3 regions of the Pseudomonas sp. HP_14 genome follow, and region 3 is predicted to be linked to each of the others. Evidence: predicted binding sites of a transcription regulator. Region 3 holds the regulator's gene; each other region holds the start of a gene.

Region 1 (11,820 bases), on a different contig from region 3:
AACGGCCCGCCCTCTCTGATGGCTGCGAAAGCACGAACCAGATCTTCTGCCAGCGAGTTGAACTGCGAGGCATGCGCAGGCAATAGGCCTCGGGCAATCTGCTCTTCCAGCCAGATGAGCTGGAATGCGCCAGCCTCGTAAGCAGAAGTTGGCGTATCCATGTTGCCTTCCAGCAGTTTTGCCGGGTTCACGCCGTCATAACTGAAGTCGAAGCGGCCGTACAAATGTGGGTGCCCCTCCTTCCAGGAAGTCCGTACCAGATCGAAGAACGCGGGCGGGATCGCCAGCTCGGTCAACAGCTCTTCGCTTTCCACCACCCGCTCGACGGCGTCCATGCACATGGCATGAAGCTCCTGAGTCGGTGCTTCGATATCCCGAGTGATCTGAGCTTCGGTGAACTGATAGTAAGCGCGCTCATCCCAGTAGCGCTCGCCGTCGATAGTGTGAAAGTCGAACCCCTCACGCTCGGCGGTTGCGCGCCAGTCAGGCCGCTCTTCGATACTGATCTTTTTCATGGCTAGCGCTCCCGTCAGCCGCCAAAACCGCTGCTTTTGCCACCCCAGCCACTGCGAGCCGTTGCCTGGCTGCCAAATCCGCCACGGGAAACCGAGGACGAGACTGACGAGTTACGACCCAGCGTACTCTTGGTGTAAGCACCGGTTGAGCTGGTACGCGCCTGAGTGGAATTGCCGAAGGTCTTGCCGCGCTCGATCTGACGAGAAAGCGTCGAAGACTGGTAGCCGCCGCGCGAGTCACGCTCCTGATAGACCGGCTGAGAGTTGTAGCGACCACCGCCGCCAATGTTATTGACCATGTTGCTGACCAACATGCCCATCAGGAATCCATTGACGCCTGAGCTGGCGAAACCAGAGCCCCCCGACTGACCGGCCTGAGCATTGGCCGCATCGACCTGCTCTTTGGGTAACTGACCGGATAGCTCCAGCTGGAAACCGCCGAGCTTGGGGGTGAACTTGCCATCAGAGTTCTGCTGGCAGTAATCAGGCACAAAGTCTGCCTCGCACGCGGACGCACTGTCGTAGGTTGGCGCGATGCGACGGTGATCTGCCAAGGCGGTCATGTAAGCGTCCGAGCAAACGTCTACGGGAACCTTTTGGTCCACGCAAGCTTGTACCGTCGGGAACGTCTGTTGCGCGGTGACATCAACGGTATCGGACTTGCCGCATGCACTGAGTGCCAGCGGCAACGTGCTGGCCAGAACCAGCTTCAAAGAACTACGTCTCATCGAATACTCCTTTCGATCACGGGCAATCAGGTCGACGGCGTCATGCAGGCCGAATTGAGGAAGCCGACACTGATCGAAACGCTGGCCGCGTAAATGGCAGCGGCCAGTTCGCCACGGGTGATGCGAGCCGAGAGGTCCTTGAGAACAAAGTTGGTGGCAGTGAACGCCAGCAATTGCACAACAGCTGCAATGACCGCCCAGATCACTACGTCCAGCACGCTGATGCTGTAAGTAATCACGTTGCTGGCAGGCAATGCGAAGCCAATCAATGCACCGCCCAGTGCTACGGCTGCGGCGACATTGCCTTCACGAATCTGCACGAACTCTTTGTGCGGGGTCAGGCGGGTGTAGGCCATCTGGAACAGAGCGAACAAACCACCGGCCACAATGATGTAGATAATGAAGCTCAGCACGGACTGAAAGCTGAGGGACAAACTAAGCGCATCAAGCATTTTTACTTCCTTTTAGATGACGGTGAAGTCAGTGGACTGCAGCGTGACGCCAACCGAAGTAGTGAGAGAGACCACACCTTCTTCATCCTCTTCGACAGACAGCAGCAGAAACTCACGACGATCAATCAAACCCGTGTCGCGAGCGTACAACATGCTCAGATGCTCGATACGATAGCTGCCGTCAGGGTTGGCCACTTCCTCGGTCATCGGGGTCAGTTCAGTCTGACCTTGTTCGGTGCCCCACTGACGCTCGTACTCCCAGCCGTCATGCTCATACACCGGCAAACCGATCTTTGATTCAGGACCTACCAGACGTTTGAGTTCCGACTCGCTGTTGATGGTCACAACGCTGCTGTAGCCGAACAGGATAACGTCCTGAACGTCTTCAGCCGCAGGGCCGTTCATCATGACCTGCATCCAGTAGTCTTCATCTTCGAAGTAGAACCGCACCAGGCGAATGGACTGTCCGAGGTCAACATGCCCAACAGACCAGACGACCTCTTCATTGGGGACGACCAGTTCCGAATGCCCGTCCAGCAGCAGCTTGAGCGAGTCATCAAGATCCAGCATGCGTCCGGTCGCCAGGCCAAACGGTGCGAGCAACGCTGCGCTGTTTAATGACGTAGCCCCGGCAGGTGGCTTTGGCGGTGCCAGGCCTAAAGCTCGTTTGATCCAACTCATAATGCGTTTCCTTTCATTTTGCGCGAGCGATGTCTGGAGTTTCAGCGCTACGGATTTTCAACCAGCCCTTTTGCGTGCATCAGCCAGGCCACAACAATACCGGCAAGTGCACCCGCAATGTGTGATTCAAACGAGACGCCCGGCACGGGAATGAAGCCCAGGACCAATCCGCTGTAGCCGACCAGCGTGAACAAGGCGACGGCAAAGCTGATCAGGCTGCGCTGAAACCACGCGCGCGCCAGCAAATAAGCCCACAACCCAAAGATCAGTCCGCTGGCCCCCACATGAATCGTCGGCCTGCCCACGACCCAGACCAACAGGCCGCCCAGTAGCGTTACCAGCAACACCACGCGGACATAACGCTGCAGGCCTTCAGTTGCCACCAGCCAGCTCAGCACGATAAAGGGCAGTAGATTACTCAGTAGATGCCGAACAGAGCCGTGCAAAAACGGGGAAAAAATAATGCCTTGCAGCCCCTCCCAGGTTCGGGGGACCAGACCATGGCTCAGCAGGCTGTTTGCGGTCAGCGAGTTAATCACCTGAACTGCGATCATCACAGCGGCCAGGCCAAGAATAACGCGTAGCCCGTTTCCGACATTCATGTAGGTACCGTTAGAACCAGACAAAACAACCCGACAAATGCAGCCAGACAAAAAAGGGGCAAACGGATCTCCGCCTGCCCCTTTTTATACGATGTTACTGACCTGGGTTACCGCCTTGGTTCTGCGCTTTCAAGCGAGCCAGAACGTCAGCAGCACCACCGGTTTTCGCACCAATACCGGCGTCTTGCAGACGACGTTCGAGATCACCACCGTTGGCAGCATCAGCGAGTTCCTCTGCGGCTTCCAGTTTGGCATCCTGCTCGTCCTGACGCTGCTTGATGCGCGCCAGCGAACCCACTGCAGTTTCCAGGCGCCCATTGGCACCGCCAGTTGCCGCTGCGGCATTGATTTGCGCTTTTTGCACGCTGTCACGCGCCTTGGCCATATCGGCTTGCTGACGCAGACCTTTGATCTGGCTTTCAGCCTTGGTGACCTGAGCCGTCAACTTGGTGACCTGAATGCCGAACTGATCAGCAGCGGCTTTTTCCTGATCGCGCAGTGCGGTCAGCTCAGAAACCTTTTCCGCACACTCCAGAGCCAGACCTTCTTCGCCCTTGTTCATGGCGGCAATGGCTTTCTGTTCCCAGTTAGCAATGTTCTTGTCGTGCTCATCCACACGCTGTACGGACAGCTTGTGCTTGGCTTTGATCTGGATCAGCTGATTGCGAGCGGCGAGCATCGAAGCATCGGCGTCGCGGATTTCCTGGTCCAGAATTCGTAGTGCTTGAGCGTCGACGATTGCCTCACCGACCTCGGAGGCGCCGCCACGCATAGCGGTAACCATTTTCTTCCAAAGGCTCATTGATTTGTCTCCCGATTACTGTGAGTCAACTGTTAAAAAATCTTCGTAGGCATCAGCGGCGCGGATCACGTTGTCTACCAAGGTAAATACTTCCTGGACAATGACGGTCAGTGAAGAAGCCGCGCTCAGTGCGCCAAACATGCTGTAGACGGTCTCGCCATTGGGCATGGTTTCGATACCAATGGACGACAGCGGGAAGATGTCCCGACTGCGCAATACGGTATCGTTGAATGCAGCGACGTCTTTTACCTGCGAGGCGTAAACCAGTACGCAATCCACAAGAATCTGATCGCCAGCGATTGCAATGATGATCGGCAGGCCGCCGAAGTTGTTCATCGTCACGCTCAAGCTTGGCTCGGCCCCCTGGACCAGCGTCAACTCGACTTCATTACTCTTTACCACGTCCAGTTCGACGAGCGCCGAGTGCAGCGTGTCGATGGTCCAGTTGGTATTTTCGCTCATGAATTCCTCCAGTTTGATGCGGTTCCCCAAATAGGGCTGGCGTAACACTTTTTCGACGTTTCTCAAGACTTCAGCGTTTTCAGGAAGCACATACAGCTCTCTTTTGACGTACCCGGCTGCCGTCAGCCGTGCACGCATTTCACGCATGTAGTCGGTTGAAGTTTTTCGAGCCATCCGAGCGCCTTCCAAGACATCACATGTGATAGCCGAGCAAGCTACGCTCAAAAATTCCAAGGCGCAACACCTCACATGTGATGAAACATTTCACTGCAACTGTGGCTTACTGACGCCATCCCGCGTCTCCTCCGGGATCGATTCCCAAACCGCGCGGTCTTTAAACGCATGACGAATTCCCGCTCTCTCCGTTTGCCTTTCTGGTTGCGTCGCGTTTTGCGTCCCCTACTGGATCCTTATCGCCGCTATCGCCACGCACGCCTGATCCATGCGGCGCGGATTGCGGTCGGGCTGCTGGTGACGATTCTGTTGACCACCGGACTCAACTTGCCCCACGGTGAATGGGCTTCGGTCACGATGCTCATCGTGATTGGTGGCCTTCAGCACCACGGCAACATCCGTAAAAAGTCGGTCGAGCGCGCCTACGGGACGTTGATTGGCGCAGGGCTCGGATTGCTGGTTGTGGTACAGCAAGGTTATCTGGAGATGCCGCTGCTGACGTACGCAATGATGTCAGTCATGTGCGGATTCTTCGCGTATCACGCGATCGGCAAGGGCGGGTACACTGCTCTGCTGTCAGCCATTACGTTGTTCATCGTCGCAGGCCATGGTTATAACCCGATCAGCGACGGCTTGTGGCGCACAGTCGACATCCTTATCGGTATCGCACTGGCGCTGGCTTTCTCCTTCGCACTGCCCCTGTACGCAGTGTTCTCCTGGCGCTACAACCTGGCCAGCGGCTTGCGTGACTGCGCCAAGGTGTATAGCCGCATCATCCACGGCCAGCCAGTTACCGCTGATGAGCACTTGAAGTTAGTGGCGCGTCTCAACGGGACAATGCTGCAACTGCGCTCGCTGCTGCCATCAGTGTCCAAGGAAGTGCGAATTTCCATGGTCGAACTGGATGCCATTCAAGGGCACTTCCGGATGTGCCTGAGCACACTGGAGATCCTCGCCAACATCCGGCCGGACGATCTGGATCAAGCGGCTGGTCCGGAATGGCGTGCACGTCTGGATACCGAGTTTCGTCAGACCCGTCGCCAGTTGATCGGCATGGCTCGTGCGCTGCAAACCGGAGCCACCGAGCGCCTGCAACGCACCTCGGAGACCAGCCTGCCGGATCTGGGTTATCCGATACCTGTGCAATTGACCGGTTACCACCTTTTGATGCTGCAACTGGCGAGCAACATTGACGGCCTGCAACAGCGGCTGGCGAAGACCTCGAGACGCTGGAAAATCTGAACAGTACAGCCAATCACAATGTTGGCTGCTTTTGCTCTGGTCACGGTTGGAGTCTTGGTACTTTTTATTCCCTCTAAAATACTGTCACCTTATCGTCATAAATATTCACTCGGCATAAACACACCTACTACAAATTCACACGTGTGCTTATTCCGAAAACGACTATTAACTGGCGTTCTCACGACATAAATAACAAATACTTCTTACTTTCCGACCGGCAGATGACAGATTCCCGAAACTGCGATAGCTTGCCTAAAGGCACGGTGACATCAGCCGATGACCAGAGAGGAAGTTCAAACTTCCGCACTCCAAGGGGCAATTAATAGCCCCTTTTTCTATACCTTTTTTTGCGCATTTTTTATGTGAAGGCTGCCGCCTAATAACTCTTTGAAGTACACAAAAAATGATCGAACCCGAACGGATCGTCACTCTCTCACGAGAAGTGGAAGCGTTAGCGAATCGAGGTGTCAGCGATATACAGATGATCACGCGTCAAACGCGACTGCTGGCGATCAATGCGCTGATTGAAGCGGCGCATGCGGGTAAGGCCGGGCTGGGTTTTTCTGTGGTAGCCGAGGAAGTAAAAGACATCTCTGAACGGATTTCCAAAATCGCGAGCGGCCTGACTCAGGATCTGCAAGCATCGGTCAACGAACTGACCGATCTGGGCCGCGGTATGTGCTTCGACGTACGCGGTCAGCGGCTGGCCGATCTTTCGCTGAACATGATCGAGATCATCGACCGCAACCTGTACGAACGCACGTGTGATGTTCGCTGGTGGGCGACCGATGCCTCGCTGGTTGATGCGCTGACCACAACGACTCCGGAAACCGGCAACCACGCCAGTGAGCGCCTGGGGATCATTCTCGACAGTTACACCGTTTACCTGGACATCTGGGTCGCGGACACCAAAGGGCGCGTCATTGCCTCGGGTCGGCCGGGCACGTTTGGCAAGGTCATCGGTTCAAATGTGGCTGAAGCAGCGTGGTTCAAACAAGCGGTACGCCACTCATCCGGCGATCAGTATTTCGCGGGCGAAGTAGCAGTCGAGCCACTGCTCAACGGCTCCCAGACCTGTGCGTTCAGTGCCGCTGTGCGCAGCAAGGCTGGCAAGCAGACGCCGGTGATTGGTGTCATCGGAATCTTCTTCGACTGGAAAAACCAGGCGGACTCGATCATCAACGGCGTACGTTTGAGTGACGAAGAGCGCTCGCGCAGCCGGGTGATGCTGATCGATGCAAACCACAAAGTCATCGCCAGCTCCGATGCGCAAAGTCACTTGGGGCAAAACGTCGATTTGCAGGTCAAGGCTGGTCAGGCAAGCGGTTACAGCACCCTGCCGAACAATCTTATCCAGGGCTATTCAATGACACCCGGCTTCGAGACCTATCCCGGAATGGGTTGGCTGGGAGTCATTGAGCAGCAATTGCCTGCGATAGAGGGGTAGCGAGTCATCATATTTATGTAGGAGCTGCCGAAGGCTGCGATGCATTTATTCTGACACACCGCCTTCGCAGCCTTCGGCAGCTCCTACAGGGACCACGTTTGCTGCGCGACTACACTCAATACCCCGCAGCCGCCCCATTACTGCGCGGATCAAACGCGCCCTCGAAAGAACCATTGGGCAAGCGAACCGCTGCAGCAGCATGACCCATGGTCTCGGTAAAAGGCGCAAGTATCTCAACCTCATGCCCCCACGCTGCCAGTTGTTCGACCACCTCGGGGGCAATGCGTGATTCCAGCTTGAGCGTGTCGCTGCTGTCGCCCCAGGTTCTGCCCAGCAGCCAGCGCGGTGCCGTGACGGCCTGCTGCAACGGCTGACCGAACACCGCATAACGACTGAACACTGCAGCCTGCGTCTGTGGCTGACCATCACCGCCCATGGTGCCGTAAACCAGCGTGCGTCCGTCAGCCAGACGGGCCGCAGCAGGGTTCAATGTGTGGAACGGCTTCTTGCCCGGCTTCAGCGCCAGCAAGTGGTGGGGATCGAGGCTGAATGAGGCTCCCCTGTTTTGCCAGTTCAAGCCGCTTTCGGGCAACACAACACCGCTGCCGAACTCGTGATAGATGCTCTGGATAAACGACACCGCCATCCCGTTGCTGTCGATGACGCCCATCCAGATCGTGTCGCCTGGCCCTTTACCTTCACCCCATGCGGCGGCGTGCTGTGGGTCGATGCGTTCGGCCAAAGCGTGCAGATAATTCGCCTCAAGACAGGCCTGCGGATCAATAGTCATGTGCTCTGGATCGGTGATGTGCTCGTCGCGCACAGCAAACGCCAGCTTGGTGGCTTCAACAAGGGTATGGATATGCTCGGCACTGTCGGCCGCGCACTGGCCAAGGCCTGCATGATCGGCAATGCCGAGGATCAGCTGCGACACCAACCCCTGACTCGGCGGCGGCATGTTGAACACGGTGCCTGCGCTGTGTTTGAGCGTTAACGCCCGTACACGCCTGGCGCGATAATCAGCCAGATCACTGCGCGTCACTGGCGCCGCCACCGATTGCAGATCTTTGGCAATAGAGTCGGCAAGAGCGCCGCGATAAAAGCTGTCGAGTCCCTCTTCAGCCAATATTCGCAAAGTACCCGCAAGACGGGTCTGTTTGAACAGGCTACCCGCAGCAGGAACCTGTCCTTCCTGCAAAAAGGTTTCGGCAAAGCCCGGAATACCCTGTAGCTCAGCCTTTTTGCTTGTCGTGGCGAAGTGCTGCGACGGCGTGACCGGGATTCCGGAATCAGCATAGAAAATCGCATCGGACAACAGCCGGGACAGGGGCAGATGCCCTTCCATTTCAGCGCTGACCTGCAACGCTTCCTGCCACCCGCCGACGGTACCTGCAACTGTCAACGCAGCGCCGGGGCCGCGAACTGGAATACGCGTCATCCCGGCGTAGTGCTCCATTGTCGCCAGGCTACCAGCCGGGCCGCTGGCGTCGATGGCAATCGGTTCGCCTTCAGGCGGGACAATCAGCCAAAAGCCGTCGCCACCCAAACTGTTCATGTGCGGATACACCACCGCAATCGTAGCGGCAGCCGCGACCATCGCCTCAATGGCATTGCCACCATCGCGTAATACCGCCAGTGCCGATTGCGCAGCAAGGCTATGAGGTGCGACGGCGATGCCTCGGGCAGCGAGCGTTGTATTAAGCATTCAGACTCCTTGGGTTACAGGCTGTGCAGTGTTCTTCGCCAGCCAGTGACTGCGCATGCGTTTGAGAACGAACAAGGCCAGTGCCGCAGTAATGATGTCGAAGCAAATGGCCACGGCAAACACCGGAATCCAGCTGTCTGCATATTGGTGCAGCAGTGCCGCGACCGGACCGCCGAAGATAGAGCCAATGCCCTGCGCCATGTACAGGAAGCCGTAGTTGGTCGTGGCATTTTTACTGCCGAAGGTGTCAGTCAGCGTCGACGGGAACAGCGAGAAAATTTCCCCCCAGCCGAGAAACACTACGCCCGACAGCAGCACGAAAAGGACTGGATTATCGATGGTCAAAAACCACAATGTCATGGCGACGCCTTCAAAGAAGAACGCGAAGGCCATGGTGTTTTCCCGGCCCCAGCGATCCGAGATCCAGCCAAACAAGGGACGCGTCAGCCCGTTGCAGATCCGGTCGATCGTCAACGCCAATGGCAATGCGGCCATACCCATCACCATCACATTGGTCATGCCGAAGTCTTTGGCAAAACTGGCCATTTGCGAAGTGACCATCAGGCCCGAGGTGGACATCATGGTAAACATCGCAAACATCAGCCAGAAGATAGGCGTCTTGAGCATTTGCCGCGGAGCGATATCGGCCACAACTTTGCCTACAATCGGCACCGGCTGCTCGGCAACTTGCGCAGGCGGTTGCCGCAAGAACTGCGAAGCCAGCAAACCAACGCCCCCAAGGATCAGGCCAAAGGTCATCAGCGTCGACTCCATGCCGACATCCTTCAGGCTATTGCTGATCGGAAAAGTCGTGAGCATGGCGCCCATGCCATAGCCCGCCGCTACCGCGCCCGCCGCCAGACCGCGACGGTCAGGAAACCAGCGCACCATCAAGCCCACTATCCCGACATACACGATGCCTGTCCCGAGCCCACCCAACAGGCCATAGCTCAAATACAGCGACGTCAGTGAACTCGCTTGACTGGCCAGCACCCAACTCAACCCGGAAAGAACACAGCCTGTGGCGATCAACTTGCGCAGGCCAAAGCGATCAATCAACCAGCCTTGGGCCGGTGAAAAGAAGGTCTGCAGAATAATTAACAGCGAGAACGTTATTTGCACTTGGGCCAATGAAACACCCAGCTTCTGCGTTAATGGCCCGGTAAATAATGTCCACACATACTGCGGACTGGAAATGGCCATCATACAAACCATGCCGATAACCAGTTGATACCACCGCGAACTGAAAGCCCCGACGGCTGACTGCTCTAGCGTAAGCGTCTTGCTGACCATAACGAATCTCACTGTGCAAGTGGGTTATGTGTCTTGCTCAGCAAGTGGCATGCCAATATTATTTAAGCGAACACAACAGAAGCCACGAAACTTGCCCCGCCGACCAACGTTATAAAAAACAATCGCCCACACTTTAAACTTCCGAAGCCGCAGTCGAAATAACGGCATTACAATGCTTAAAGTATAGTTGCAGGAAACTTATTAACGACCTTCACTCTACGCCTACAATCCGGATGCCTCTAACGCTGGCAAGACACAAGACGTCGCTTAACGGACACATTGGCTTTTTTAGTGCAGTTACCGACGCATTTGGCGCGCACCAGAATGATTCTTCTGCTTCGTTTTAGCTCGCTGCTCCCATTGGCAGCCACCACAGGTAATATGCCTGCTGCCTTGAAGGAGATGCTCTTGTCCACGACGCGCCAGCCAGTTCTTGATGAAATCGACCGCCAATTGATTGCGGCCTTGCAACTCAATGCCCGTGAAAGCGTGGCAATGCTGGCCAGGCAGTTGGGCATTGCCCGGACGACCGTGACGTCCAGACTGGCCAGGCTGGAAAGCACGAAGGTCATCACCGGATACGGCGTGCGGCTGAGTCAGCGCGTGGTCGACGGCGGTTTGCAGGCTTATGTCGGCATCACCGTGCAACCGCGTTCGGGCAAGGAGGTGCTGCGCCGCCTGAGCAGCCTGGCTCAGGTTCAGCAACTCTGCGCTGTAAGTGGTGAGTTTGATTATGTGGCCTGGCTACGCACTGATTCACCCGAGCAGTTGGACCAGTTGCTGGACCTGATCGGCAGCGTTGATGGGGTCGAAAAGACCACGACGTCGATCATCCTGAGTAGCAAGATTGATCGCGGGCAGCCTGTTTAGAACGACGAATCCCGGTAGGAGTGAACTTGTTCGCGATCTGGCGCGCAGCGGCAGCAATGGCCACTACTCGGTGCATTTGCTGAAATCGCGTTGCCAGATTGACGATTGCTGCAAAGCCGTTCGCGAACAAGTTCACTCCTACAGGGGTGTGCGTTCAACCCGACAGCTTTAGTCAAAGCGACTATCAACTTCGTCACATCGCACAAAACCACTGCATAACGACGACACTTTGCGTCTTATTTACGTCTCAGCTCCTGTCTAGACTGTCCCTTTCGCGTGCCAGCCAGGTCAGTCATGAAAAACAATCGCCACCCCGCAGACGGCAAGAAGCCGATCACCATCTTCGGTCCGGACTTTCCTTTCGCTTTCGACGACTGGATCGAGCATCCCGCCGGGCTGGGCAGTATCCCCGCAGAAAATCACGGTCAGGAAGTAGCGATCGTGGGCGCCGGGATCGCAGGATTGGTGGCAGCCTATGAGCTGATGAAACTGGGCCTGAAACCCGTGGTTTACGAAGCATCGAAAATGGGCGGCCGTTTGCGCTCCCAAGCCTTTGAGGGTACTGAAGGCATTATTGCGGAGCTGGGGGGCATGCGCTTTCCGGTGTCTTCCACCGCCTTCTACCACTACGTCGATAAGCTCGGTCTGGAATCAAAACCGTTTCCCAACCCCCTCACTGCCGCCTCGGGCAGTACTGTTATCGATCTCGAAGGCGTTACTTACTACGCGCAGAAACTGTCTGATTTGCCCGCGATGTTTCAGGAAGTAGCCGACGCCTGGGCGGATGCGCTGGAAGAGGGCTCGGGCTTCAAGGACATTCAGCAAGCCATCCGCGACCGCGATGTGC
Region 2 (6,014 bases), on a different contig from region 3:
ACATCGCAGGTCTGCTGGTGGAGCAGGGCATTGACTCGGTGGTGTTCGACGGTGCGCAACCCAACCCGACGGTGAGCAATGTCGAGAGCGGCCTGGCTCTGTTGCGTGAGCGTGAATGCGACTTCGTGATCTCGCTAGGTGGCGGCTCGCCTCACGACTGCGCCAAAGGCATCGCCCTGTGTGCCACTAACGGTGGACACATCAGCGAATACGAAGGTGTGGACCGCTCGCAGAACCCGCAATTGCCGCTGATCGCCATCAATACAACGGCAGGCACTGCAAGTGAGATGACCCGCTTTTGCATCATCACTGACGAAGTGCGCCACGTAAAAATGGCCATTGTCGATCGCAACGTCACGCCACTGTTGTCAGTCAACGACCCGGCGATGATGGCCAAAATGCCCAAATCATTGACTGCTGCTACCGGCATGGACGCGCTGACGCACGCCATCGAAGCTTATGTCTCGACCGCCGCCACGCCGATCACCGATGCCTGTGCTCTGAAGGCTATGTCACTGATCGCCGGTTATCTGCGCCGTGCAGTGGACGATGGATCAGACATGGAGGCACGAGAAAACATGGCGTATGCCCAGTTCCTCGCAGGCATGGCGTTTAACAACGCATCTCTGGGTTTCGTGCATGCCATGGCTCACCAGCTCGGTGGTTTCTATGACTTGCCCCATGGCGTGTGCAATGCGGTATTGCTGCCTCATGTGCAGAGCTTTAATGCCGCAGTCTGCCCGGCGCGCCTGACGGATGTGGCGCATGCCATGGGGGCCGACATTCGCGGTCTGGCTCCGGAGGAGGGAGCCCGTGCCGCGATTTCCGCGATTCGTACGTTGGCGGGTTCCATCGATATTCCGCCGGGGCTGACCGCCTTGGGCGTGAAGGAAGAGGACTTCCCGGTCTTGGCAGCCAACGCGTTGAAAGACGCTTGTGGTCTGACCAACCCGCGTCCCGCTGATCAGGCGCAAATAGAAGACATCTTCCGCCGCGCACTGTAATTGGCGCCCCACTCATTGAGGCAGGACTGTTGATGAAAACCACCTCCAGCGCTATTTGCGAAGCAGCCGACGACCTCGCAGGTTTCGTCGGTTACCACCACAAGGCCCAGCGATACATCGTGCGTTTTAGCGAAGATTCGTTCGGTATGGATGTCAGCGATGAGGGCATTATTCCGGCCTGTGAATTCGTCTGGACGGCCGGGAAAGATGAACTCATGACCCTCAGTCGGGAGCGCCTTCAACTGCTTTTAGAGCAGAACATCGACGACCGCTTGCGCATCAGCGAGCCATTGCGGGTGTACATGCGACGTCTGGATTTGCCGGAGATAGTGGTGGAGCGGCGGGTGAGGGTTTAGAGCTAAATGCATCCTCAGGATTGGAATGCATTTCTGTAGGCGCTGCCGAAGGCTGCGATCAGTTATCGCTGACACAGCGCAATCGCAGCCTTCGGCAGCTCCTACAGTTCCAATGTTTCCGTGAGACTGCGCCGCGTCAGGGGCACGGTGCAGCTCATCCTCACATCTTGAAGCGTAGCGCCAGCTGATTCAGGCCCACCGCCAGTTGCGAAAGCTCGCTGCTGGCCGCCGAGGTCTGGTTGGCACCTGCCGATGTCTGCAATGACAGGTCTCGGATGCTGGTCAGGTTGCGGTCTACTTCGCGGGCGACTTGTGCTTGCTCTTCGGTGGCTGAGGCAATGCTCATGTTGCGTTCGTTGATCTGCACAATCGCCGCGGTGATTTCAGCCAGTGCCAGGCCTGCCGCTTCAGCGACATCAAGGCTCGCGCGTGCGCGTTCGCTGCTGTGGCCCATGGCGCTGACTGCTTTACCGGCACCGTCCTGAATCGAGGCGATCATTTTTTCGATCTCGGCGGTGGACTGCTGAGTACGGTGCGCCAGCGCGCGAACTTCGTCCGCTACTACCGCAAAGCCACGACCCGCTTCACCCGCGCGTGCCGCTTCAATCGCCGCGTTGAGTGCGAGCAGGTTGGTCTGGTCAGCAATACCGCGAATCACGTCCAGAACGCCGCTGATGCCTTGAACCTGCACGGCCAGGCCATCGATCTCGACCGCAGTCACGCCGACCGCCTGGTGCAGCTCATTGATCACACTCACGGTTTCGCCGACACGCTTGCTGCCGTTTTCTGCCGACTGGCTCGAATCACGCGCAGCTGTGGAAGCCAGCGAAGCGTTGCGTGCCACTTCTTCAACCGCCGCGCTCATCTGATTAATGGCTGTGGCAGCCTGATTGATTTCATCGTTCTGACGCTGCACACCACGCAACGAGTCCTCGGTAACGGCGGTCATCTCTTCGGAGGTCGATGCCAGTTGCGACGAGGAGTCGCCCAGTTCACCGAGTGTGCGGCGCAGGTTTTGTTGCATCACCGACAGCGCTTGCAGCAGTCGGCCCGGTTCGTCCTTGCCATCAATGTCGATTGGCTTGCTGAGATCGTTGGCGGCAATTTGCTGAGCAACCGCCAAGGCCTTGGCGATCGGCGCGGCGAGGCTACGGGTAAACAGCGCTGCCAGTGCAAGTGTCGCGGCCAGTGCGATCAGGATCGCGGCGATGGTGACATTACGGGATTGGGAGTAGGTCTGGTCAGCAGCGGCGCCAGATTCAGCCATCTTGAGGTTTGCCAAACGCGAAACCTCGGTGATGTCTTTACTCAATACTTCCGCTGAGAGGGTCATTTCTCCGGTCGAAATAGTCATCGCATTGATAACGTCTTCGCGTTTTTGTTCGACGGCATCCAGGAAGCGCGAGTGAACACCGAGGTAAGCCGACAGATGCTGCTCCATACCGGAGAATGCTTTCTGGCCAGCTTCAGTAACCAGCAAGGGTTTTAACTTGCGAACATCGGCTTCCAGGCTCGCGCGAGCCTGACTGATGCGTTCGAGCTGACGTTTGGCACCCTCAGCATTTTGCGCCGCCCGTAGACCCGTGTTGCCCAGGCGGATTGTCACCAGATCAGTTTTGATCTGTTCGATGGCTTGAATAGTAGGCAGTACGTTGTCCTGCAACGTCTCTCGTGACTCTTTCAAACCAGCGGACTGCTGCAAGGAGAACAGACCCAAGGCTGTAATCAATACGGCAAAAAAGCCAAAGCAAAGCAGCGACCGGGGGGCGATGTTGAGGTTTCTCAGGTTCATGCGAGGGGCCTGTCGGAAGGGAAAACGTTAGTAGCCTATCGACGTTAAACGGTTCAGCTTGAGGCCGCTTAGCTGATTATTTGGAAATATCCAGTAATGAGCTGAAAAAAATGATGAAAATCAATGTTGTGACGAAAACCGTTGAGATAGACGCTTCTCCATGTAACCAAGGCAATCTGATTTTTGAGTTACAGGCTGATATGTCTGCGTGATTGTTGCTTGGTGAGCATTAGCGTGATGCCGCTGTATGACAGCGGCAGTCTCGGGTCACGCGGCCTGTAACTGGTCCTGGGCATCCAGATAATCCGCAAGGTTGTGCAGATAAACCACAGGCTGACCTTTGCTGGAGCCGCCAAGTCGAGTGACTTTGAGGGCAATTGCGCCACTGCTGATTTTCCGCATCAGGTAGCGATCGCTCGATATGTGGGAGAAATACCGTTCCCGAACGGCGCTTAACGTCGGGCACGGTGTTGCGAATTCAGACCGCAGTTGGTTGAGTGTCTGGCTCATGCTGCATCACCTCCCCAAGGGTTGATTTCATCCGTACGTGTTAACGGTGCGTTGCTCTGTGAACGCTTTTTTTTCGGTGTGATGATCAGTAAAAGTCCGACTTGCTGCTGGATAGCGTGGATCGCAGCAGGATTCGAAGTGGCTGCCGGGTGCAGGTACACCTGGCAGCGAGGGTGATGCTGTGGTTTTTTCATGTCTCGTACTCGGTAATGATTGGGTACGAGATTAAATTAGCAATAGCTAAATAATTATACAATAGCATTTGCTAAATATTTCCATGGTGACCCTGTTTCTATTCTTTAGTCTTGAGCAGGAACATCCCAGAAGACGCGTACAGACCCGTCGTCCTGAAGGGTTGCGTACACGCCATCGGTCTCGGTAATGGCATCAATGATTTGATCCCAGTCCTCTTGAGCTTCGTCCGGCGCTTTGTAAACGAGCGCGGCATGCTCCTTACGAGCGGCCGGTGATGTGAGGATTTTCTGAATACGCGCCCCCAGCATTTCCAGTGATGTGGGGGGGACGAGCGCTCTGGGTTGCGTCTTGGACATGAGTTCCTCCTTGGTGTTATGTATATACATACAGTAATTATCGGGCGACCATACGGCAAGAGAAAAGGAGTACGTGTGTACTCTTTTTTGAATGGGGCATTAAAAAGCCCGCATCGGCGGGCTCGTTGCAGATCGCATTGAGGGCTACAGCTTTCGGGCGTTCCAGACGAGTAATACCCGCGCCTGAATATGGATTTTCTCAAGGTCAGCGCCATCGATCATGATCGGCGGATAAACCGGGTTGTCCGAAATCATACGCAGTGCTCCACCGGTCATTCTCTGTAGACGCTTGATGAACAGATCGCCGTCCAGGGTGAACACGTAAACCGCATCGGTTCGAATTTCGGTGATGCCTCGATCAACGAGCAGCGAGTCGCCGTCGCGAAAGGTACCTTCCATGCTGTCGCCATCGCCGGTGATGATCGCCAGGTTTTCGAGGCTTGAGTACGGCACGCCTTGAGTTTTCAGCCAGTCGAGATGCACCGTCATTTCACGGATGACTTCAACCTGATGTTCCGGGACCAGGCCGTAGCCCATCGAGGCCGCCACGTTCAGATGCGGGATGGTGATGAACCCCAAAGACTCCATGACTTTCCGGGTGTCAACGGGTGCTGCTGCTTTTGGCTTCGCTCGTTCCAGCAGGTCACCGCTGTCCGAAGGCTCTGGAGAGACCAGTGTGCCTGGGGCGAGATCGATCTTGCCCTCCAGGGTAGCAGCCGCTTTTTCCCCCAGTTTTCGATGGCCGTTCAATAACTGCGACAGATAAGAGGCGTCGAGGCCGAACTGGTTGGCGAAGTCTTTCTGGGTGAGGCCGGCCATAGCATGGCGAAGGGCTCTGAGACGTTGTTCGTAAATATCCATGGCTCAATCATCGCTTTGCGTTAGCAGACAGTAAATTACATTTTGCTATTGATGTAAATATTAGCGATTGCTAATCTTTTTGTTCATCCCACAGGTCCGCAACGATTTGCCTGGCTTCGGTCAGGTTGATTAATCACGCCTTGGGTTTTTCACGATGCCTGCTGTGCGGGTATTGAGTTGATGGAGAGCAACAGCAATGATCAAGGAAATCGAAAAGCTGATGGTGCATTGGGGCGAGCAAACCCGCGAGCAAGGTTTGGGTGGCGGTTTGGGCAGCCAGTTGGGGGCATTGATTGAATGGGGCGGGGCACCACCGCGCAGCACACCGGGCTCGCGCATTCTGGATGGTGGTGGCACAGGCATGGACACCATCGCCACGGCCATAGATCGTGCCGTCGCTCAGTTGCAGCGCACGCCGGGTCACGCGGCGTTGGCCAGACTCGCCACACAACGTTATTGCGAACTGGTGCCGGTGCGCGAGCAGATGCGCACCGCGGGGATTGCCGAAGGTGCTGACCGGACTTACCGCAACCGGGTACAGCGACTGCATGAGTTAGTGATGTCGATCGTGATGGCGAGTACGGGCAAGCGCGGCGCTCCGTCCAGCAGGTGATGCATGCACGACCTGATTTGAAATGCGTTTTGTGTAGGAGCCAACTTGTTGGCGAGACGTAGAACCTGCATCGTCAGATATTCCGTCTCGCCAACAAGTTGGCTCCTACAGGACATCCGTTTGGCAAGCTTCTCAAATGACTACTTGCAACCGTTCGTCGAGCTACTTTGTCGTGTTCTGGTCACATTCCTGTCGCGTTCCAGTCGCATCTGAACCACCCTGAAATCAGCACTTCCCATGCTTTCCGGCGGCAGGTACAAAGGCGGCACGATCTGAGATTTACGCCTGAGGCAGCAACGGCAGGCAGGCTTTTTCAGCCACATCATC
Region 3 (11,820 bases):
CTTGGGCAGGAAATCCACCGCACCGGCGTCCAGGGCATCCAGCGTAACGCGGGCACCTTCGTGGGTCAGCGAGGAGAACATCAGCACCGGGGTTGGACTGCGCTGCATGATTTGGCGAACAGCAGTGATGCCGTCCATCATGGGCATTTCGTAGTCCATGGTAATCACGTCAGGTTTGAGCGACAGCACCAGATCAATCGCTTCCTTGCCGTTGCTCGCGGTACCGACAACCTTGATGTTTGGGTCTGAAGAAAGAATTTCCGTGACGCGGCGGCGGAAGAAACCGGAGTCATCCACCACCAATACCTTGACTACCATAAACACTCCATTACAGGCTGCACGGAAACTGCTGCGCTATGCGACGCGCCGTTGAAGCAAGCTTCACCCAACGACAGAAAAACCGATCGAAGCAGGCCTCAAAAGGTCACGGGACGCACACGCTCTTTTGCCAACTGCGTCTGCGACTCGTCATTGTTATTGCCTCGCATCCATTTGCAGCGTTTTCGACACCGCCTGACCAGGCGTCACGGACAGTTGTCTGCCCGTGACACCAGAATCAAATACGCCGTGCGGCGTACCGCTTGAGCATACTCGGCACATCGAGAATCAAGGCAATGCGACCGTCACCAGTGATGGTGGCGCCAGACATGCCAGGTGTCCCCTGCAACATTTTACCCAGCGGCTTGATGACCACTTCTTCCTGGCCCACCAACTGATCGACAACGAAGCCGATACGCTGGGTGCCTACCGAAAGAATCACCACATGCCCTTCATGCTGCTCTTCGTGGACGGCCGAGCTGACCAGCCAGCGCTTGAGGTAGAACAGCGGCAGTGCCTTGTCACGCACGATCACCACTTCCTGACCATCAACAACGTTGGTAGTCGAGAGGTCCAGGTGGAAGATCTCGTTCACGTTGACCAGCGGGAATGCGAAGGCCTGATTGCCCAGCATCACCATCAGGGTCGGCATGATTGCCAGGGTCAACGGCACCTTGATGACGATCTTCGAGCCCTGACCCTTGGTCGAGTAGATGTTGATCGTACCGTTGAGCTGGGCAATCTTGGTTTTCACCACGTCCATGCCCACACCACGGCCCGACACGTCGGAGATCTCGGTTTTGGTCGAGAACCCTGGGGCGAAAATCAGGTTGTAGCAGTCGGTATCGCTCAGGCGATCAGCAGCATCCTTGTCCATCACGCCACGCTTGACCGCAATCGAGCGCAAGACGTTAGGGTCCATGCCCTTGCCGTCATCTGAAATCGACAACAGGATGTGGTCGCCTTCCTGCTCGGCAGAGAGAATGACCCGTCCGCCACGCGGCTTGCCTGATGCCTCACGCTCTTCCGGGGTTTCTACACCGTGGTCGACCGCGTTACGCACCAAGTGGACCAGTGGATCGGCAAGCGCCTCTACGAGGTTCTTGTCCAGATCGGTCTCTTCACCGACCAGTTCCAGGTTGATCTCTTTCTTGAGCTGGCGAGCCAGGTCACGTACCAGTCGCGGGAAGCGACCGAACACTTTCTTGATCGGCTGCATCCGGGTCTTCATCACCGCGGTCTGCAAGTCAGCTGTCACCACATCAAGGTTGGAAACCGCCTTGGACATGGCTTCGTCGCCACTGTTGAGACCCAGGCGCACCAGACGGTTACGCACCAGCACCAGTTCGCCGACCATGTTCATGATCTCGTCCAGGCGCGCGGTATCAACCCGTACGGTGGTTTCCGCTTCCGAGGCGACCGGTTTCTCGGCCGGTGGCGCAGCTGGCTTGGCTGGCGCAGGAGCAGGTGCAGCAGCCTTGGCGGGCGCTGGCGCGGCTGCCGGTTTGGCCGCTGCAGCCGGAGCAGGCTTGGCCGCCGGTGCTGCTGGCTTGGCAGGCGCAGACACGGCCGCAGCAGGTGCAGCAACCGCCGCAGCTACGTCAGGCTCGAACTTGCCTTTGCCATGCAACTCGTCAAGCAGTGCTTCAAATTCGTTATCGGAGATTTCGTCGCCTTTACCGGCCGGCGCGCTGGCAGCAGGTGCCGCCGCAGCAGGTGCAGGAGCCGCTGCGGCGGAAGGATCGAACGAACCCTTGCCGTGCAGCTGATCGAGCAACGCTTCGAATTCATCGTCGGTGATGTCGCCGCTTTCCGCTTTGCCAGCGGGTGCGGCAGCTGGAGCGACGGCAGCAGGCGCTGCACTGTCTGCAGCAAACTGGCCTTTGCCGTGTAACTGATCGAGCAGCGATTCGAATTCCGAATCGGTGATCTCATCGGATGCCGCTGCGCCAGTGGTCGGCGCGGCAGCAGCCGCTGGCTGCTCTTTCGCGGAATTGAGCTGATCAAGCAAGTGCTCGAATTCGGTATCAGTGATCTCGTCTGAAGCGGCTTCAGCGGCAGCTTCAACAGGTGCCTCTTCTACTTCTTCCAAGGCTTCAGCCGCAGGAGCTTCGTCAGCCGATGCTGGCTCAGCCAGCCGCGCCAGTGCCGCGAGCAGTTCCGGTGTAGCCGGAGTGACTTCGCTACGTTCGCGCACCTGGCTGAACATCGCGTTGACCGCATCCAGCGCTTCCAGGACCACGTCCATCAATTCCGAATCAACGCGACGCTCACCCTTACGCAGGATGTCGAAGACGTTCTCGGCGATGTGGCAGCACTCCACCAGCTCATGGAGCTGGAGGAAGCCGGCGCCCCCTTTTACAGTGTGAAAACCGCGAAAAATTGCATTGAGCAGATCTGCGTCATCCGGTCGGCTTTCCAGCTCGACCAACTGTTCAGACAACTGCTCCAGAATTTCGCCGGCCTCTACCAGAAAATCCTGAAGGATCTCTTCATCGGCGCCGAAGCTCATTGGGGTGCTCCCTAAAATTAACCGTCAACAGACCAGACTTAGAAGCCCAGGCTCGATAGCAGATCGTCTACATCGTCCTGTCCGGACACAACGTCTTCCCGTTTATCGGCATGAATCTGCGGACCTTCACCCTGTTTGAGATGTTTTTGTGGATCTTTTTCTGCGCGGATGGATTCGTCGTCATGTTCGATGCCCGCAAAGCGGTCGACATGACTGGCCATGAGCACCAGTTTGAGCAGATTGCTCTCCACTTCAGTGACCAATTGCGTGACGCGCTTGATCACTTGACCGGTAAGGTCCTGGAAGTCCTGAGCCAGCAGAATATCGTTGAGGTGGGAGGAAACCTTCTGGGTATCCTGTTCGCTGCGCGTCAAGAAACCATCGACACGCCGCGCCAGCTCACGAAACTCTTCTGCGCCGACTTCACGGCGCATGAAGCGCCCCCAGTCAGCACTCAAGGCCTTGGCCTCATCGTTCAGACTATGGATCAGCGGGGTGCTTTCCTCGACCAGATCCATGGTGCGGTTAGCTGCGTTTTCCGTAAGCCTGACAACATACGACAGGCGTTCGGTGGCATCCGTGATCTGGGACACTTCTTCAGCTTGCGGCATGTTCGGGTCAATTTGAAAATTGACGATCGCACTGTGCAGCTCGCGAGTCAGCTTGCCGATCTCTTGATAGAGACCGCGATCCCGAGCCTGGTTAAGCTCGTGGATCAATTGCACCGCGTCGCCGAAACGGCCTTTTTCAAGGCTCGTCACCAGCTCGCTAGCGTGTTTCTTCAGGGTCGCTTCAAACTCGCCCATTGACGTTTCGTTGTTCTCCATAGAGCCCTCGCGGCATACATCAGCTATTGACGCGCTCGAAGATCTTGTCGATCTTTTCTTTCAGCGCCTGAGCCGTGAATGGCTTGACGACATAACCATTGACGCCGGCCTGAGCCGCTTCAATGATCTGGTCGCGCTTGGCTTCTGCGGTCACCATCAACACCGGCAGGTGCTTGAGGCGCTCATCGGCACGTACTTTACGCAGCAGGTCGATACCGGTCATGCCAGGCATGTTCCAGTCCGTTACCAGAAAGTCAAAAGAACCGCTTTCCAGCATCGGCAACGCGGTAAGCCCGTCATCGGCTTCGGACGTGTTGGTGAAGCCCAGATCACGTAGCAGGTTTTTAATGATCCGCCGCATCGTTGAGAAGTCATCAACGATGAGGATTTTCATGTTCTTGTCCAATTCGACCTCCAAGCAGTCTTTGACGCGTTCAGCACCTGAACGCGCTGTTCAATCAATACCGGCACAGCTCACATCGGCTGTGCGAAAACGACGACGGGCTTGGTATATCAACAACTATGGAAACCGCACAGCAAATCCACGGGCTGCATTAAAGCTATTGCTTCTACAGTCCGTGGAGCGAAATACCTGTACGGCTCCAGCCTTGTCCACTGTCCCACGTAACGCTTTGCACAGCCTGCTCACACGCGACACGCCATCACCAAGGACGCATACCGCCTGTCAACGCGCTCGCCACTCTCCCAAACGCCCCCGCAAACGAGCGGCGCACTGGCTGTGTAACTGGCTGACTCGCGATTCACTGACCCCCAGGACCTCACCGATTTCCTTGAGGTTCAGCTCCTCGTCATAGTACAGCGCCAAGACCAGACGTTCACGCTCAGGCAAGTTGGCAATTGCATCTGCCAACGCAGCCTGGAAGCGTTCATCCTCCAGGTCGCGCGACGGCTCAAGCGAACCGCTTGCGCCATCCTCATGCAGCCCTTCATGTTCGCCGTCCTGTAGCAGGTCGTCAAAACTGAAGAGGCGACTGCCCAAGGTATCGTTCAAAATCCCGTAATAATCATCGAGACTCAATTGGAGTTCGGCCGCAACTTCGTGATCTTTAGCGTCGCGACCTGTTTTAGCTTCAATTGAGCGAATTGCGTCACTGACCATGCGCGTATTGCGGTGAACAGAGCGTGGCGCCCAGTCCCCTTTGCGCACTTCATCAAGCATCGCACCGCGAATACGAATCCCGGCATAAGTCTCGAAACTCGCGCCCTTGGTGCAATCGTACTTGGTGGACACTTCCAGCAAGCCGATCATGCCCGCCTGAATCAGGTCTTCGACCTGAACACTGGCTGGCAGACGCGCCAGCAAGTGGTACGCAATGCGCTTGACCAGCGGAGCATACCGCTCGATCAACTCATATTGCGAGTTTCTGGAAGCCTTGCTGTACATCTGGTAGCCGCTCGCGGTCATTGAACAGGCCCTGCGCTTGTCTGGTAAACCAGTCGCTCGACGAAGAACTCAAGATGCCCGCGAGGGTTGGCAGGCAGTGGCCAGGTATCGACCTTCTGCGCAATAGCCTTGAACGCCAGTGAGCATTTAGAGCGTGGGAAAGCTTCGTATACGGCACGTTGCTTCTGGACGGCCTTGCGAACACATTCGTCGTAAGGCACGGCGCCAACATATTGCAAGGCAACGTCAAGGAAACGGTCGGTCACCTTGGTCAGCTTGGCAAACAGGTTGCGACCTTCCTGCGGACTCTGGGCCATGTTGGCCAGAACCCGGAAACGGTTCATGCCGTAGTCGCGATTGAGCAGCTTGATCAGCGCGTAGGCGTCGGTGATCGAAGTAGGCTCGTCACAGACCACCAGCAACACTTCCTGAGCAGCGCGGACGAAGCTGACCACTGACTCGCCAATCCCGGCTGCGGTGTCAATCACCAGCACATCCAGATTGTCGCCAATGTCGCTGAACGCCTGGATCAGGCCGGCATGTTGCGCCGGGCTCAGATGAACCATGCTCTGGGTGCCGGAAGCGGCAGGCACGATTCGAATCCCGCCCGGACCTTGCAACAAAACGTCGCGAAGCTCACAACGGCCCTCGATCACATCAGCAAGGGTGCGTTTAGGCGTCAGGCCAAGAAGGACATCGACATTCGCCAGGCCAAGGTCGGCGTCCAGCAGCATGACGCGCCGGCCGAGCTCGGCCAAGGCCAGCGAAAGATTCACTGACACGTTAGTCTTACCGACGCCACCCTTGCCGCCGGTCACCGCGATCACCTGTACGGGATGCATGCTGCCCATGTTATTTCTTTACCTTGTCTTGCGTAGACCGTAGCCAGATTGCGGGCGACACGCTCAGTGAAGAGCCATGCCGGGCAGACCATCGATGCAGGTAACGTCCAATAGTTCGCTTCACTTAACCGACCCGTTTGTTGGGGTTGTGGTAAAGGTCGGCGAACATGTCCGCCATGGCCTCTTCGCTTGGCTCTTCTTGCATCTGCACATTGACCGCACGCGACACCAGTTGGTGCCTGCGAGGCAGGTGAAGATCATCAGGAATTCGTGGGCCATCAGTCAGATAGGCCACTGGCAGCTCATGACTGATCGCAAGGCTGAGCACCTCACCCAGGCTGGCAGTTTCGTCCAGCTTGGTCAGGATGCATCCCGCCAGACCACAGCGCTTGTAGCTGTGATAGGCCGCAGTGAGCACCTGTTTCTGGCTGGTGGTTGCCAGTACCAGATAATTACGAGACTTGATGCCGCGCCCTGCCAGACTTTCCAGCTGCATGCGCAACGCCGGATCACTGGCTTGCAGGCCGGCGGTATCGATCAACACGACACGCTTGCGCAGCAGCGGATCAAGCGCCTGCGCCAGCGACTGGCCAGGATCGACATGAGTCACCGGCACATTGAGGATGCGACCCAATGTCTTGAGTTGCTCCTGAGCACCGATACGGAAACTGTCCATGCTGACCAAAGCGATATTCTGTGCGCCGTACTTGAGTACGTAGCGCGCCGCCAGCTTGGCGAGCGTGGTGGTCTTGCCCATGCCGGCAGGGCCGACCATGGCAATCACACCACCCTCTTCCAGCGGCTCCACGTCAGGCACTTCAATCATGCGCGCCAGGTGCGCCAAGAGCATACGCCAAGCCTGACGCGGCTCGTCGATATCAGGGATCATTTCCAGCAGGTCGCGCGACAGCGGGCCGGACAAGCCGACACGTTGCAGACGGCGCCACAGATTGGCCTGTGCCGGACGGCTGCCTTGCAACTGGTTCCATGCCAGGGAGCCAAGCTGGACTTCCAGCAGCTCGCGCAGGCCGTTCAATTCAAAACGCATCGAGTCGTAACCGCGCTGATTACCTGCTGGCGCAGCCGGTGCGGCCTGTGGCTGCACAAAGGGACGCGGCGGCTCTTCCAGAGTCGGCTCGATGTGAGTGTCAGCGGCGCTCAATGGCAAACCGGCAAACAACTGGCGATTGGTCGCGCCGTCGCTGTCACCACGATTGTTCAGTTCTGCCTGAGCCGAGACGATGCGCGACTGGGTTTTGCGCAACTCGTCCTCAAGCTCGATATTCGGGACGCGAGGCGCCAGCGCGGACAGCTTGTAATCCAGGGCAGCAGTCAGCTCGACGCCACCGGCAATTCGCCGGTTGCCGATGATGGCCGCTTCAGCGCCCAGCTCATCACGAACCAGTTTCATGGCTTGACGCATATCGGCGGCGAAAAATCGCTTAACTTGCATGACTCACTACCTCAGCCGTTAGGCCCGACAGTCGCTACGATGGTTACTTGCTTGTTGTCAGGAATTTCCTGATACGCCAACACGTGCATATTCGGTACAGCCAGCCGCCCAAACCGCGACAGCATCGCCCGAACCGGGCCGGCTACCAGCAGAATCACTGGCAAGCCTTGCATCTCCTGACGCTGGGCGGCATCGATCAGCGAACGCTGAAGTTTCTCTGCCATGCTCGGCTCGAGAAGAACGCCTTCTTCCTGACCCTGACCAGCCTTCTGCAGACTATTGAGCAATATCTGTTCCAACCTTGGCTCCAGCGTGATAACTGGTAGCTCCGGCTCAATGCCTACAATGCTTTGCACGATGGCGCGACTCAAACCGACCCGAACAGCAGCCACCAATGCGGCGGTATCTTGACTCCGTTGAGCGTTGTTGGCGATAGCCTCGGCAATCGTCCGGATATCCCGAACCGGTACCTGTTCAGACAGCAACGCCTGCAATACCTTGAGCAACGCCGACAACGAAAGGATGCCCGGTACCAGCTCCTCAGCGAGTTTAGGCGAGCCTTTAGCCAGCAATTGCATCAATTGCTGCACTTCTTCATGGCCAATCAGCTCGTGCGAGTGCTTGTAGAGAATCTGGTTAAGGTGGGTCGCGACCACGGTACTGGCATCAACCACGGTATATCCAAGCGACTGAGCCTGACTGCGCTGGCTGATTTCAATCCAGACAGCTTCCAGACCAAACGCCGGGTCCTTGGCGGTAATACCATTGAGCGATCCGAAGACCTGGCCAGGGTTAATCGCCAGTTCGCGGTCCGGATAAATCTCTGCTTCTGCCAACGTGACGCCCATTAGCGTCAAACGATAGGCACTTGGCGCCAGGTCCAGGTTGTCGCGAATATGGACGGTCGGCATCAGGAAGCCCAACTCCTGGGAAAGCTTCTTACGCACGCCTTTGATTCGCGCCAAGAGCTGACCACCCTGATTGCGGTCCACGAGCGGAATCAGGCGATAGCCTACTTCTAGACCGATCATGTCGATAGGCGTCACGTCATCCCAGCCCAGCTCTTTTGAGTCCTGCGCACGGGTTGGCGACGGCAACATCTCTTGCTGACGTTTGACCTCCTCCAGCGCCATGACCTTGACCCTGTCCTCTTTCTTCCACAGAACGTAAGCGATGCCGCAAGCAACAAGGCCAAGGCTGATGAAAGAAAAATGCGGCATGCCTGGCACCAGGCCCATCACAATCATGATCGCGCCCGATACACCCAATGCTTTCCACGAGGTGAACATCTGACGGTTGATCATCTTGCCCATTTCTTCCGAACCGGAAGCACGGGTCACCATGATTGCTGCGGCGGTGGACAACAGCAGTGATGGCAATTGCGCCACCAAACCGTCACCGATGGTCAGCAGCGTGTAAATCCTGCCAGCGTCGGCGAAGGTCATGCCGTGCTGCAGCATGCCAACCAGCATGCCGCCGATGAGGTTGATAAACAGGATCAGCAAACCAGCGATGGCGTCACCACGAACAAACTTGCTCGCACCGTCCATGGAACCGTAGAACTCGGCCTCCTGGGCCACCTCAAGACGGCGACGCTTGGCTTCAGGTTGATCAATCAGGCCGGCGTTCAAATCGGCATCGATTGCCATTTGCTTACCGGGCATCGCGTCCAGAGTGAAACGCGCGCTTACCTCGGAGATACGCCCGGCACCTTTGGTGATTACCACGAAGTTGATGATCATCAGAATGGCGAAAACCACGATACCGACAACGTAGTTACCACCAATCACCACCTCACCAAAGGCCTGAATCACCTTACCGGCAGCGGCATGACCGTCCTGACCATGAAGCATCACCACGCGGGTAGAGGCTACGTTGAGCGCGAGACGCAACAGCGTGGCAACCAGCAGAATGGTCGGGAATACCGAAAAATCGAGTGGGCGCAGCGCGTATACGCAGACCAGCAGGACCACGATGGACAACGCAATGTTGAACGTAAAGAACACGTCCAGCAGGAACGGCGGGATGGGCAACATCATCATTGCCATCATGACCAACAGCAACAACGGGACGCCCAGCTGGCCACGGCCCAGGCCTGCCAGATTGCTGCGTGCGCTACTGATTAACTGAGAGCGATCCACCGATTGTTCACCTGCGCACTAAATCAAAACTTTGACGCCGATGGCGACCTGACATGACCTATTGCAAGAAGCTTTCCAACTGTTGAATCGGTGATGAAATAGAGGGCGGGGTCTGTAAGAAAGTGTGAGGCTGCGTGGTTGTGTGGTGGCGATCGACGTTCAGCAGTCGCAGCCATGCGTCGCTCGTGCGCGCCTGCACAGTCAGATGCTTGCCGCATGACGTCGAAGACGGAATGGTCGCGCCTGCAGAAAACGCATTTCAAATCAGAAGGATAGTATTTTTTGAAAGGAGATCGCCTTGCGTGCCTGAACTGACGTCATCGCGAGCCAGCTCACTCCTACAGTCAAATCAGCCCTGTAGGAGTGAGCTGGCTCGCGATGACGCCGGTGCAGTCACAGCAGCAATCAAGCATCCCGCTGCAGATCCGGCGGAATGGTGATATCCCCCAGCGGGTCCGGGCGCTTGCCCTGACCTGCATGGTACTGACGGATCTGATAGACATAAGCCAGCACCTGAGCAACCGCCAGGTACAAACCACCCGGGATCTCCTGATCAAGCTCGGTACTGTAGTAGATCGAGCGCGCCAGGCCTGGCGACTCAAGGATCAGAATCTGGTGATGCGCGCCGATCTCACGAATTTTCAACGCGATGAAATCGGTACCCTTGGCGACCAGCATCGGCGCCCCGCCCTGCTCAGGATCGTATTTGAGCGCGACGGCAAAGTGCGTCGGGTTGGTGATGATTACATCAGCCTGCGGAACGGACTCCATCATGCGCCGCTGGGACATTTCGAAGCGTAACTGACGAATCCGCTGCTTGACCTCAGGACTACCCTCAGCATTTTTATGCTCGTCGCGCACTTCCTGCTTGGTCATCAGCAGTTTCTTGTGCGCTTCCCACAACTGGAATGGCACATCCACTGCAGCGATGAAAAACAGACCGGCAGACATCCATAACGAGCTCCAGCCCACCACCTGCAGGCTGTGAATGATCGCCCTTTCCAACGGCTCATGCGCAATAGAGATCAGCGCATCCTTCTCCATGTCGAGCACGAACAGCGCAACGATCAACACAATGACGAATTTCGCGAAAGACTTGACCAGCTCAATCAGCGCAGTAGGAGAAAACATGCGCTTGAGGCCGGACAAAGGATTCATGCGGCTGAACTTGGGAAAAAGCGACTTGGTGGTGAACAACCAACCGCCCAATGAGATAGGCCCAATGATCGCCGCGGCCAGCATGACTAACAAAAATGGCGTCATGACTGTCAAAGCAAGCTTGCCGGTCGCGAGCAGCATGCGCCCCATGGAACCCTGATCCATCAGCACTTCACGGGTAATCGTGAAGTTCGACGTCATCATGTAGGCCATCGCTTCTGCGACCTTCCCCCCCTCCATAATCAAGCCAATAGCGCCCGCCAGCATCACAACCAGGGTATTCAACTCCTTGGAGCGCGCAATCTGGCCGTCATTTCGGGAGTCCTGGCGCTTTTTGTCCGTGGGGTCTTCTGTCTTGTCCTGACCATTCTCGTTCTCGGCCATTTAGCGAGCCCTCACCATATCGCGGAAGGTCTGCAACGCCTGCACCGCCAATGGCTGGTACTGGTTAAGAATATCGCCCAGGGTAATCCATAGAATGACCATGCCCAGAACCAGCGTCAGCGGGAAACCGATAGAGAAGATATTCAACTGCGGCGCGGCACGGGTCATGATTCCGAAGGCAATGTTGACCACCAGCAGCGCAGTGATCGCTGGCAGAACCAGCCTGAGCCCGGCACTCATGACCCAGGTCAGACCGTTGGCCAGCCCCCAGAAATTGGACACCTGCAAACCGCTCCCCACCGGCATGGTGGTAAAACTCTCGATCAGGGTTTCAATCACCACAAGGTGACCATTCATGCCCAGGAACACCAGCGTAACCAGCATCGTAAAGAACTGGCCGATCACGGCAGAAGAGACCCCGTTGGTAGGGTCGACCATAGAGGCGAAGCCCATACCCATTTGCGTCGAAATGATCTGCCCGGCAACCACGAAGGCATGAAAGAACAACTGAAGGCAAAGCCCCAGGCCCGCACCAATGATGATCTGCTCACCAATCAGCAAAAGGGCTGAGAGGTCCAGCGCATTGACCTCCGGCATGGGCGGCAGAACCGGAGCCACAACCACCGTAATAGCCAGAGCAAAATAAAGACGGACACGGCCTGGGACCAGCGTCGTACCGATGATCGGCATGGTCATCAACAGCGCAGTAATGCGGAACATCGGCAGCATGAAGCTCGCGACCCACGTGCCAATCTGCCCATTGGTCAGGGCCAGAACCGG

The links. Region 3 encodes FliA, which starts transcription of late flagellar genes. Its sites were predicted from a motif close to CTAAAGTTTNNNNNNNNNNNGCCGNTAA; they were not measured.
Region 1: a site for FliA is predicted at 5,911-5,938, ahead of ACYASS_RS25825 (methyl-accepting chemotaxis protein). Genes of this name have one in related genera too.
Region 2: a site for FliA is predicted at 3,188-3,215, ahead of ACYASS_RS14665 (methyl-accepting chemotaxis protein). Genes of this name have one in related genera too.

The regions. Positions count from the first base shown of each region.
Region 1 is NZ_JBTOQI010000046.1:64,002-75,821, forward strand. It holds gene ACYASS_RS25785 (glutathionylspermidine synthase family protein) at 1-515, opposite strand, end outside; gene ACYASS_RS25790 (DUF1190 domain-containing protein) at 530-1,243, opposite strand; gene ACYASS_RS25795 (DUF350 domain-containing protein) at 1,270-1,695, opposite strand; gene ACYASS_RS25800 (DUF2491 family protein) at 1,708-2,376, opposite strand; gene ACYASS_RS25805 (rhomboid family intramembrane serine protease) at 2,424-2,978, opposite strand; gene ACYASS_RS25810 (PspA/IM30 family protein) at 3,073-3,780, opposite strand; gene ACYASS_RS25815 (YjfI family protein) at 3,796-4,416, opposite strand; gene ACYASS_RS25820 (FUSC family protein) at 4,585-5,658, shown strand; gene ACYASS_RS25825 (methyl-accepting chemotaxis protein) at 6,062-7,105, shown strand; gene ACYASS_RS25830 (gamma-glutamyltransferase family protein) at 7,221-8,810, opposite strand; gene oxlT (oxalate/formate MFS antiporter) at 8,811-10,103, opposite strand; gene ACYASS_RS25840 (Lrp/AsnC family transcriptional regulator) at 10,512-10,973, shown strand; gene ACYASS_RS25845 (flavin monoamine oxidase family protein) at 11,268-11,820, shown strand, end outside.
Region 2 is NZ_JBTOQI010000022.1:326-6,339, forward strand. It holds gene yiaY (L-threonine dehydrogenase) at 1-1,004, shown strand, start outside; gene ACYASS_RS14660 (DUF2025 family protein) at 1,037-1,360, shown strand; gene ACYASS_RS14665 (methyl-accepting chemotaxis protein) at 1,521-3,152, opposite strand; gene ACYASS_RS14670 (pyocin activator PrtN family protein) at 3,420-3,662, opposite strand; gene ACYASS_RS14675 (hypothetical protein) at 3,659-3,856, opposite strand; gene ACYASS_RS14680 (DUF1654 domain-containing protein) at 3,962-4,213, opposite strand; gene ACYASS_RS14685 (XRE family transcriptional regulator) at 4,358-5,074, opposite strand; gene ACYASS_RS14690 (hypothetical protein) at 5,271-5,687, shown strand.
Region 3 is NZ_JBTOQI010000033.1:44,714-56,533, forward strand. It holds gene ACYASS_RS17880 (protein-glutamate methylesterase/protein-glutamine glutaminase) at 1-318, opposite strand, end outside; gene ACYASS_RS17885 (chemotaxis protein CheA) at 557-2,830, opposite strand; gene ACYASS_RS17890 (protein phosphatase CheZ) at 2,869-3,657, opposite strand; gene ACYASS_RS17895 (chemotaxis response regulator CheY) at 3,677-4,051, opposite strand; gene fliA (RNA polymerase sigma factor FliA) at 4,343-5,083, opposite strand; gene fleN (flagellar synthesis regulator FleN) at 5,080-5,913, opposite strand; gene flhF (flagellar biosynthesis protein FlhF) at 6,029-7,357, opposite strand; gene flhA (flagellar biosynthesis protein FlhA) at 7,369-9,498, opposite strand; gene flhB (flagellar biosynthesis protein FlhB) at 9,904-11,040, opposite strand; gene fliR (flagellar biosynthetic protein FliR) at 11,041-11,820, opposite strand, start outside.